DNA from 2 places in the Halotolerantifilum yawarlongkerapense genome. Region 2 is predicted to be linked to the other one. Evidence: a T-box and tRNA genes for the amino acid it is inferred to sense, from the RefSeq annotation. Region 2 holds a T-box; the other holds one or more tRNA genes.

Region 1 (3,415 bases), 960 kb from region 2:
TTTTGCCATTGTTCACACCTCTCGTCCTGTGACTACTTGGTCTCTTTGTGGACCGTGTGGGTTTTGCAGAACTTACAGTATTTCTTCATTTCAATGCGGTCCGGAGTCGTACGTTTGTTCTTCGTCGTGTTGTAATTTCTATTTTTACATTCCGTGCACGCAAGAATCACTTTCACCCTCATGGTAACACCTCCTGCTCGTTTATCGTCAAGTGGGCGCTTTTCGTCCACTTTAACATCACTAACTTAACCTATCACAATTCCCCTCCAGTGTCAACCGGAAAAGGTGGTGAAAAAAGGCCCGGTGCTTACGCCCAGGCCTTGCTGTAGCTCATTTTTTAAAGATCGATTACTCGATGATGCTCGTAACAGAACCGGCGCCTACCGTACGGCCACCCTCTCGGATGGAGAACTTGAGGCCCTTCTCGATGGCGATCGGAGCGATGAGCTCTACAACCATCTCGATGTTATCACCAGGCATAACCATCTCAGCGCCTTCTGGCAACTGGATAGAACCTGTTACGTCAGTCGTTCTGAAGAAGAACTGGGGACGGTATCCGTTGAAGAACGGCGTATGACGGCCACCTTCTTCTTTCTTCAGTACGTACACCTGAGCGTTGAACTTCGTGTGTGGGTTGATGGAACCCGGCTTCGCCAGTACCTGGCCACGCTGGATGTCATCACGCTGTACACCACGGAGGAGTACGCCGATGTTGTCGCCCGCACGACCTTCGTCGAGGAGCTTGCGGAACATCTCTACACCCGTTACGATGACCTTGCGAGGATCTTCCTCGAGGCCTACGATCTCGATCTCTTCGGATACCTTCACGATACCACGCTCAACACGGCCCGTTGCTACCGTTCCACGACCTGTGATTGAGAACACGTCCTCAACAGGCATCAGGAAGGCTTTTTCCGTGTCACGCTCTGGCTCGGGGATGTACTCGTCGATGATCTCGAAAAGATCAACGATTTTCTGCGCCCACTCGCCACCCGTGTTCTCGAGGGCCTTCAGTGCAGAACCCTGGATGATCGGTGTGTCGTCGCCTGGGAAGTCGTACTCGTTCAGAAGATCTCTTACTTCCATTTCAACGAGCTCGAGGAGCTCTTCGTCGTCTACCATATCACATTTGTTCAGGAAGACCACGATGTAAGGTACGCCTACCTGACGTGCGAGCAGGATGTGCTCACGAGTCTGGGGCATAGGACCGTCGGCTGCTGATACCACCAGGATGGATCCATCCATCTGTGCAGCACCCGTGATCATGTTCTTTACGTAGTCGGCGTGACCGGGGCAGTCTACGTGAGCGTAGTGACGGTTAGGCGTCTCGTACTCTACGTGGGCTGTGGAGATCGTGATGCCACGCTCTCTCTCTTCCGGTGCTTTATCGATGTTTTCGAAAGCCACGAGCTCGCCGAGTCCGTAGGTGTCAAAGAGCACCTTCGTGATCGCAGCTGTCAGCGTCGTTTTACCGTGGTCAACGTGACCAATGGTTCCGATGTTAACGTGTGGCTTGGAGCGTTCAAACTTTGCTTTACCCATTGTACATCCTCCTTTTCGTTGGTTGTTTTGGAGCCCACGAGCGGATTCGAACCGCCGACCTCCGCCTTACCAAGGCGACACTCTAACCTACTGAGCTACATGGGCATGCCTAGACGGCAGACTTCGTACTTTTTTGGAGCTTTCTCTTGACCCTCTGGAGCGCATTGTCGATGGACTTGACATGGCACCCGAGTTCCTTTGCGATTTCCTCATAACTCATCCCATCGACATAGCCCGTGAGCGCTGCGTACTCGAGGTCCGTCAGCAATGCATTGAGCTGATCGAGAACGATCAGGAGTTCTTCGCGTGAAATGATCAGTTGCATCGGGTCGGTAATCCCGGTGGCGGACAGAACGTCCAAAAGTGTTCTGTTCGACTCTTCTCGAAATAGCGGCTTGTCGAGGGAGACGTAGCTATTGAGCGGCGTGTGTTTCTGCCGCGCGGCTGTGCGGATGGCTGTGATGATCTGCCGTGTCACACAGAGGTCCGCGAAGGAATGGAAACTCGCTTCCTTCGTCCCGTCGTAATCGCGTATGGCCTTGAAGATCCCGATCATGCCTTCTTGAATCAAATCTTCTCGATCCGCACCGCGGATGAAGTAGACCCTAGCCTTTATTTTAACAATTCCTTTGTATTTGTCAATAAGAAATTCCTCGGCCAGGTGTTCCCCCCCTTGGGCGAACGCGACGACAGTTTCATCCGGTAGCTGGTCATAACCTCGATCTCTTGCATCCTGTGTCATGAGCCATCCCCCTACTACCCTTGAAAAAGCCTGCCTTCATTATATAAAATTTGGATTTTATCGTCAAGAATTTCGCCATTTTTCAAGGGTTTTTCTCACTTTGTCCGGAAGACCGCCCGGCGCCTCCGTTTCCCGCTTTTCTATGGCCAACCGCCGCTTGGTCCTGCGCACGATCCGTTCGATGTCCGCACCGAGCTCGGCAGGGGTCACCCGGAGCGCCCCACTAGCCATGACCACCTGCTGCTCCACCCAGTCCGAAGTCACGACCTTCACGGTGTAGCGAATGTCGCTGGCGAGCTCTTTCACCCGTCCCTCGATATAAGCGTCGGCCGTCTGGTTCTCTTTGGTGTAGACTACCTGGAGTCCCCGGACCTCTTCGATCGTGGTGACCCGGCCGCGGTTGCGATAGGCGTCGAAGACCACGATCACTTCCTCGTCGGAAAGGTGGGCTAGTTCCACCAACTCGTCGACCAGACGATCGCGCGACTCCTCGAGACTGGTCGCGCCGCCATCGAGATAACCCCAGTAGTGGATTAAATTATACCCATCGATAAAGAGAAAGGTCTTAAGACCGCCCGGTCGCATGACGCTGTCTCACCACTTCGTAGAGCACAAGCCCCGCCGCTACCGATGCATTGAGGCTCTGCACTTTGCCGAGCATAGGTAGCTTCACCAGGAAATCACAGGTCTCGCGCACCAGGCGCGTCAACCCCTCGCCCTCATTCCCGATCACCAGACAAACGGAGCCCGATAGATCCACACCATCGTACAGGATCTCACCCTCCAGATCCGTCCCGTAGATCCAGGCTCCCGCTTCCTTCACGCGCTCCAGGGCGCGCGTCATATTGGTCACCTGTACCACCGGTACCGACTCCACCGCTCCGGCGCTGGTCTTGGCCACCACGGGCGTCACGGAAACGGCCCTGCGCTTTTTGATCATCACAAAGTCCACTCCCGCGGCATCGGCACTGCGGATGATCGACCCCAGATTGTGCGGATCCTCCACCCCATCGAGGGCCAGGATAAACCGCGGACCTTCCTGTTTCGCCAGTTCCGCTTCGAGATCGGCATACTCAAAGGGGGCCACCTCGGCGATCACACCCTGGTGGTTTCGCCCGCTGGCCATCTCGT
Region 2 (3,415 bases):
CGATCGGAATGATCGTCACTTGTTCCGGTGCCAACCAAGTGGGGAATTTACCCGCAAAGTGTTCGATCAGGATCCCGAAGAATCGCTCGATCGATCCGAAGGCCACGCGGTGGATTACAATCGGCTTGTGCTTCTCGCCATCTTTGCCGATGTAGTTCAGATCGAAGCGCTGGGGAAGCTGCATATCCAACTGGATCGTTCCACACTGCCAGGTTCTGCCGATCGCATCTTCTAGGTGGAAGTCGATCTTTGGTCCGTAGAAAGCGCCGTCGCCTTCGTTGAGCTTGTAGTCGTACCCCAGTTCCTCGAGCGCACCCTGTAGCGAGGACTCCGCCATGGCCCAGTCCTCGTCAGAACCCATGGATTTCTCGGGACGCGTGGAGAGTTCCACATGATATTTGAACCCGAATTTCTTGTAGATCTCATCGATCAGCAGGCTGACGTTCTTGATCTCATCCTTGATCTGCTCCGGCAGCATGAAGATATGCGCATCATCCTGCGTGAAGGCACGCACGCGCATGAGGCCGTGAAGTGCGCCGGACAGCTCGTGCCGATGCACGCGACCGACCTCAGCGAGACGGATCGGGAAGTCGCGATAGGATCGCATTTCCGTTCCATAGACCAACATGCCACCCGGGCAGTTCATTGGCTTGATGGCGTAATCCGCATCGTCGATCTTCAGTGTGTACATGTTTTCCTTGTAATGGAACCAATGTCCAGATTGTTCCCAGAGATCGCGGTTGAGAATCAGAGGTGTCTCCACCTGCTCGTACTCGGCGCGCGTGTGCACCTCGTGCCAGTAGTCCATCAGTTTGTTCTTGACGATCATGCCCTTGGGTAGGAAAAATGGAAATCCAGGGCCTTCCTCCATCATCGTGAACAGCTTCAGTTCGCGACCGAGTTTACGGTGGTCACGCTTTTTGGCTTCTTCCAAACGGTGCAGGTGGTCCTCCAGCATGCTCTTCTTGGGAAAACTCGTCCCGTAGATCCGCTGGAGCATCTTGCGCTTCTCGTCACCCCGCCAGTAGGCACCAGCAAGGCTCGTTAGCTTGATCGCCTTGATTTTCTTCGTGCTCGGAGCGTGGTGGCCAGCACAGAGGTCGACGAATTCACCCTGTTGATAGAAACTGATCGTCGCATCCTCGGGTAGGTCATTGATCAGTTCCACCTTATATGGTTCTCCGCGTTTTTCCATGAAAGCGACGGCTTCTTCACGCGGCATTTCAAAACGCGAAACCTCGAGATCCTCTTTGATGATCTTGTCCATCTCTTTTTCAATCTTCTCGAGGTCCTCCGGCGTAAAGGTGTGCTCGCTATCGAAGTCGTAATAGAAACCATCATCGATAGCCGGCCCGATGGCCAGCTTCGTATCGGGAAACAAACGTAATACAGCTTGCGCTAGAATATGTGAAGATGTATGGCGATAAGCGTGCTCACCTTCTTCATCCTCAAACTTCAACAGGTTGACCTCCGCCCCATCATCAAGGGGTGTGAAGAGATCGGCCACTTCACCGTCGATTTCACCGACGATCGCCTCCTTGTAAAGACGCCCGCTAATTTCCTTGGCCAGTTCACCCAACGTGGTGCCCTTGGGTACCTCTTTGATCGATCCATCTTTTAACGTTACTTTTACCTTATCCACAGCCGATGACCTCCTTTGTCAAAAATTCAAAAAACCCGTCCCATGACCTTAGGGACGAGTTCTCTCGCGGTTCCACCCTGATTGTACCAGACACGCCAGGCCTCCGGTACCTCTCATTGCTCATACCCCGTAACGCGGGATCCACGCCAACCTTTCCCGAAAGAATCGGTAATCGTTTGGAAGCTCAGGAGCTAGTTTTCGATGGCTCGTTTGCGATTTTTCACCGACCAATCGCTCTCTGACAAAACGAAACCTATCTACTCGTCTCCGTCTACGCTTGCATTCTATTGATAGTCCCATCTTACAACAAGATGAGAAGTTTTGTCAACTGAAAAACTGAAGGACCAGAAGCCCTTGGACCAATCCGATGATCCCGCCCAAGACACCACCGAGAAGTTCGATATGCCTCAGTTCTTTTTTTGCGATGGACAGGATAATGGTCTCAATCCGCATCAAATCGAAGGTGTTGATCTTTTCTTCTATCATGGCGGAGAGATCGATGGTCGTCGCTGCACGGTGGACCAGTTTCTCTGCCATTTCCGTGATGAGCTCCTCCCCCCGTTCATCGACAATCTCGTCCAGTTGCGTCAAGATCATCTCTTGCATCTGGTGCGGTAGAAAGAAGGGCATCTTCTCCTTGGCCAGCGTACGCAGGCGGAGCTTCACGAAAAGGATTACTTCTTCCTTGTCCATCTGCTCGAGAAAATGATCGAGCAGTTCTTCAATACTGAGGAGTTCCGATTCAATGGTCTCCCCGATGCTCCGTGCGATCTCATGCCTGCGCTTGGGTATCAGGCCCTGCAATCGGAAGGGGCCGATGCCCACGGGTTCAAAGGGACGAAAGAGCAATCGAATGGCGAGCACATTGGTCAGGTAACCGATTCCCGCGCCCACCAAAACGAGAAAAATCAGCGCTTTCCCCTGCATGGCCTACGCTTCCTCCTTGAGTGTTCGGAGCTGATCGGCATCAAATGCGTAGCGCGTGTGACAGAAGTGACAGGTGATCTCCGCCCCTTGGTCCTCGTCGATCATCTTCTGCATTTCTTCTTTTCCGAGACTGACCAGAGCGCCCACCATTCGCTCGCGTGAACAATCGCAGCGCAGGGCCACTTCATTCTCGAGCACCAGCCCGAGACCCGAGTGCGGCATCGCCGCTTCGATCACTTCGACACCCTTGTGGTCCTTCATGAGAGAAGAAATCGCTACCATCTGCAGGGCGTCCTTCTCGAGCCGGTCGATTGTCTCCTCCGAAGCATAGGGGAGCGGTTGAACAATCAACCCGCCGGCTGCCACCACTTGACCCTCACCGTCCACCTGTACGCCCAGGTTCACGATCGATGGTTGTTGCTCGCTGGTGGCAAACAGGTTGGCCAGATCCTCGGCGATCTCCCCGCTAATGAGTTCCGCACGGCCTACATAGGGCTCCTTCAAACCATAGTCGCGGATCAGGAACATCTCGCCTTCTCCCACCGCTGCCCCTACGTTCAGTTTCCCGTTCTCTGTGAGCGTGGTCTCTACCACGGGGTGCGAAAGCGTGACCTTCACATTTCCCTTGGCATCGGCCACGGCGATCAGCTCGCCGATGGGTCCATCGCCCTTCACGCGTAAGGTCACACGGTCCTTCTCATTCTTCGACATACGGCCGAGAATGCTAGACGCCGCGAGCATCCTACCGAGCGCAGCAGTGGCCACCGGGCTTGTTCCGTGGATTTTTCTCATCTCCTCCACCATAGCCGTGGCATCCACATAGAAAATGCGGGCTTCCTGATCGGC

What was found. A T-box is a leader RNA that pairs with one kind of tRNA and senses whether it is charged. The one in region 2 lies ahead of thrS (threonine--tRNA ligase), so its partner is inferred to be a tRNA-Thr.
Region 1: it encodes a tRNA-Thr, which carries the amino acid that the T-box ahead of thrS (threonine--tRNA ligase) is inferred to sense. The anticodon was not compared.

The regions. Positions count from the first base shown of each region.
Region 1 covers NZ_CP199719.1:2,091,047-2,094,461, reverse strand. The annotation lists gene secE (preprotein translocase subunit SecE) at 1-9, opposite strand, end outside; gene rpmG (50S ribosomal protein L33) at 33-182, opposite strand; gene tuf (elongation factor Tu) at 349-1,542, opposite strand; tRNA gene ACULM0_RS10265 (tRNA-Thr) at 1,571-1,647, opposite strand; gene sigH (RNA polymerase sporulation sigma factor SigH) at 1,652-2,284, opposite strand; gene ACULM0_RS10255 (NYN domain-containing protein) at 2,348-2,869, opposite strand; gene rlmB (23S rRNA (guanosine(2251)-2'-O)-methyltransferase RlmB) at 2,850-3,415, opposite strand, start outside.
Region 2 covers NZ_CP199719.1:1,133,208-1,136,622, forward strand. The annotation lists gene thrS (threonine--tRNA ligase) at 1-1,642, opposite strand, end outside; T-box leader at 1,690-1,925, opposite strand; gene ACULM0_RS05530 (DUF445 domain-containing protein) at 1,967-2,569, opposite strand; gene hslO (Hsp33 family molecular chaperone HslO) at 2,573-3,415, opposite strand, start outside.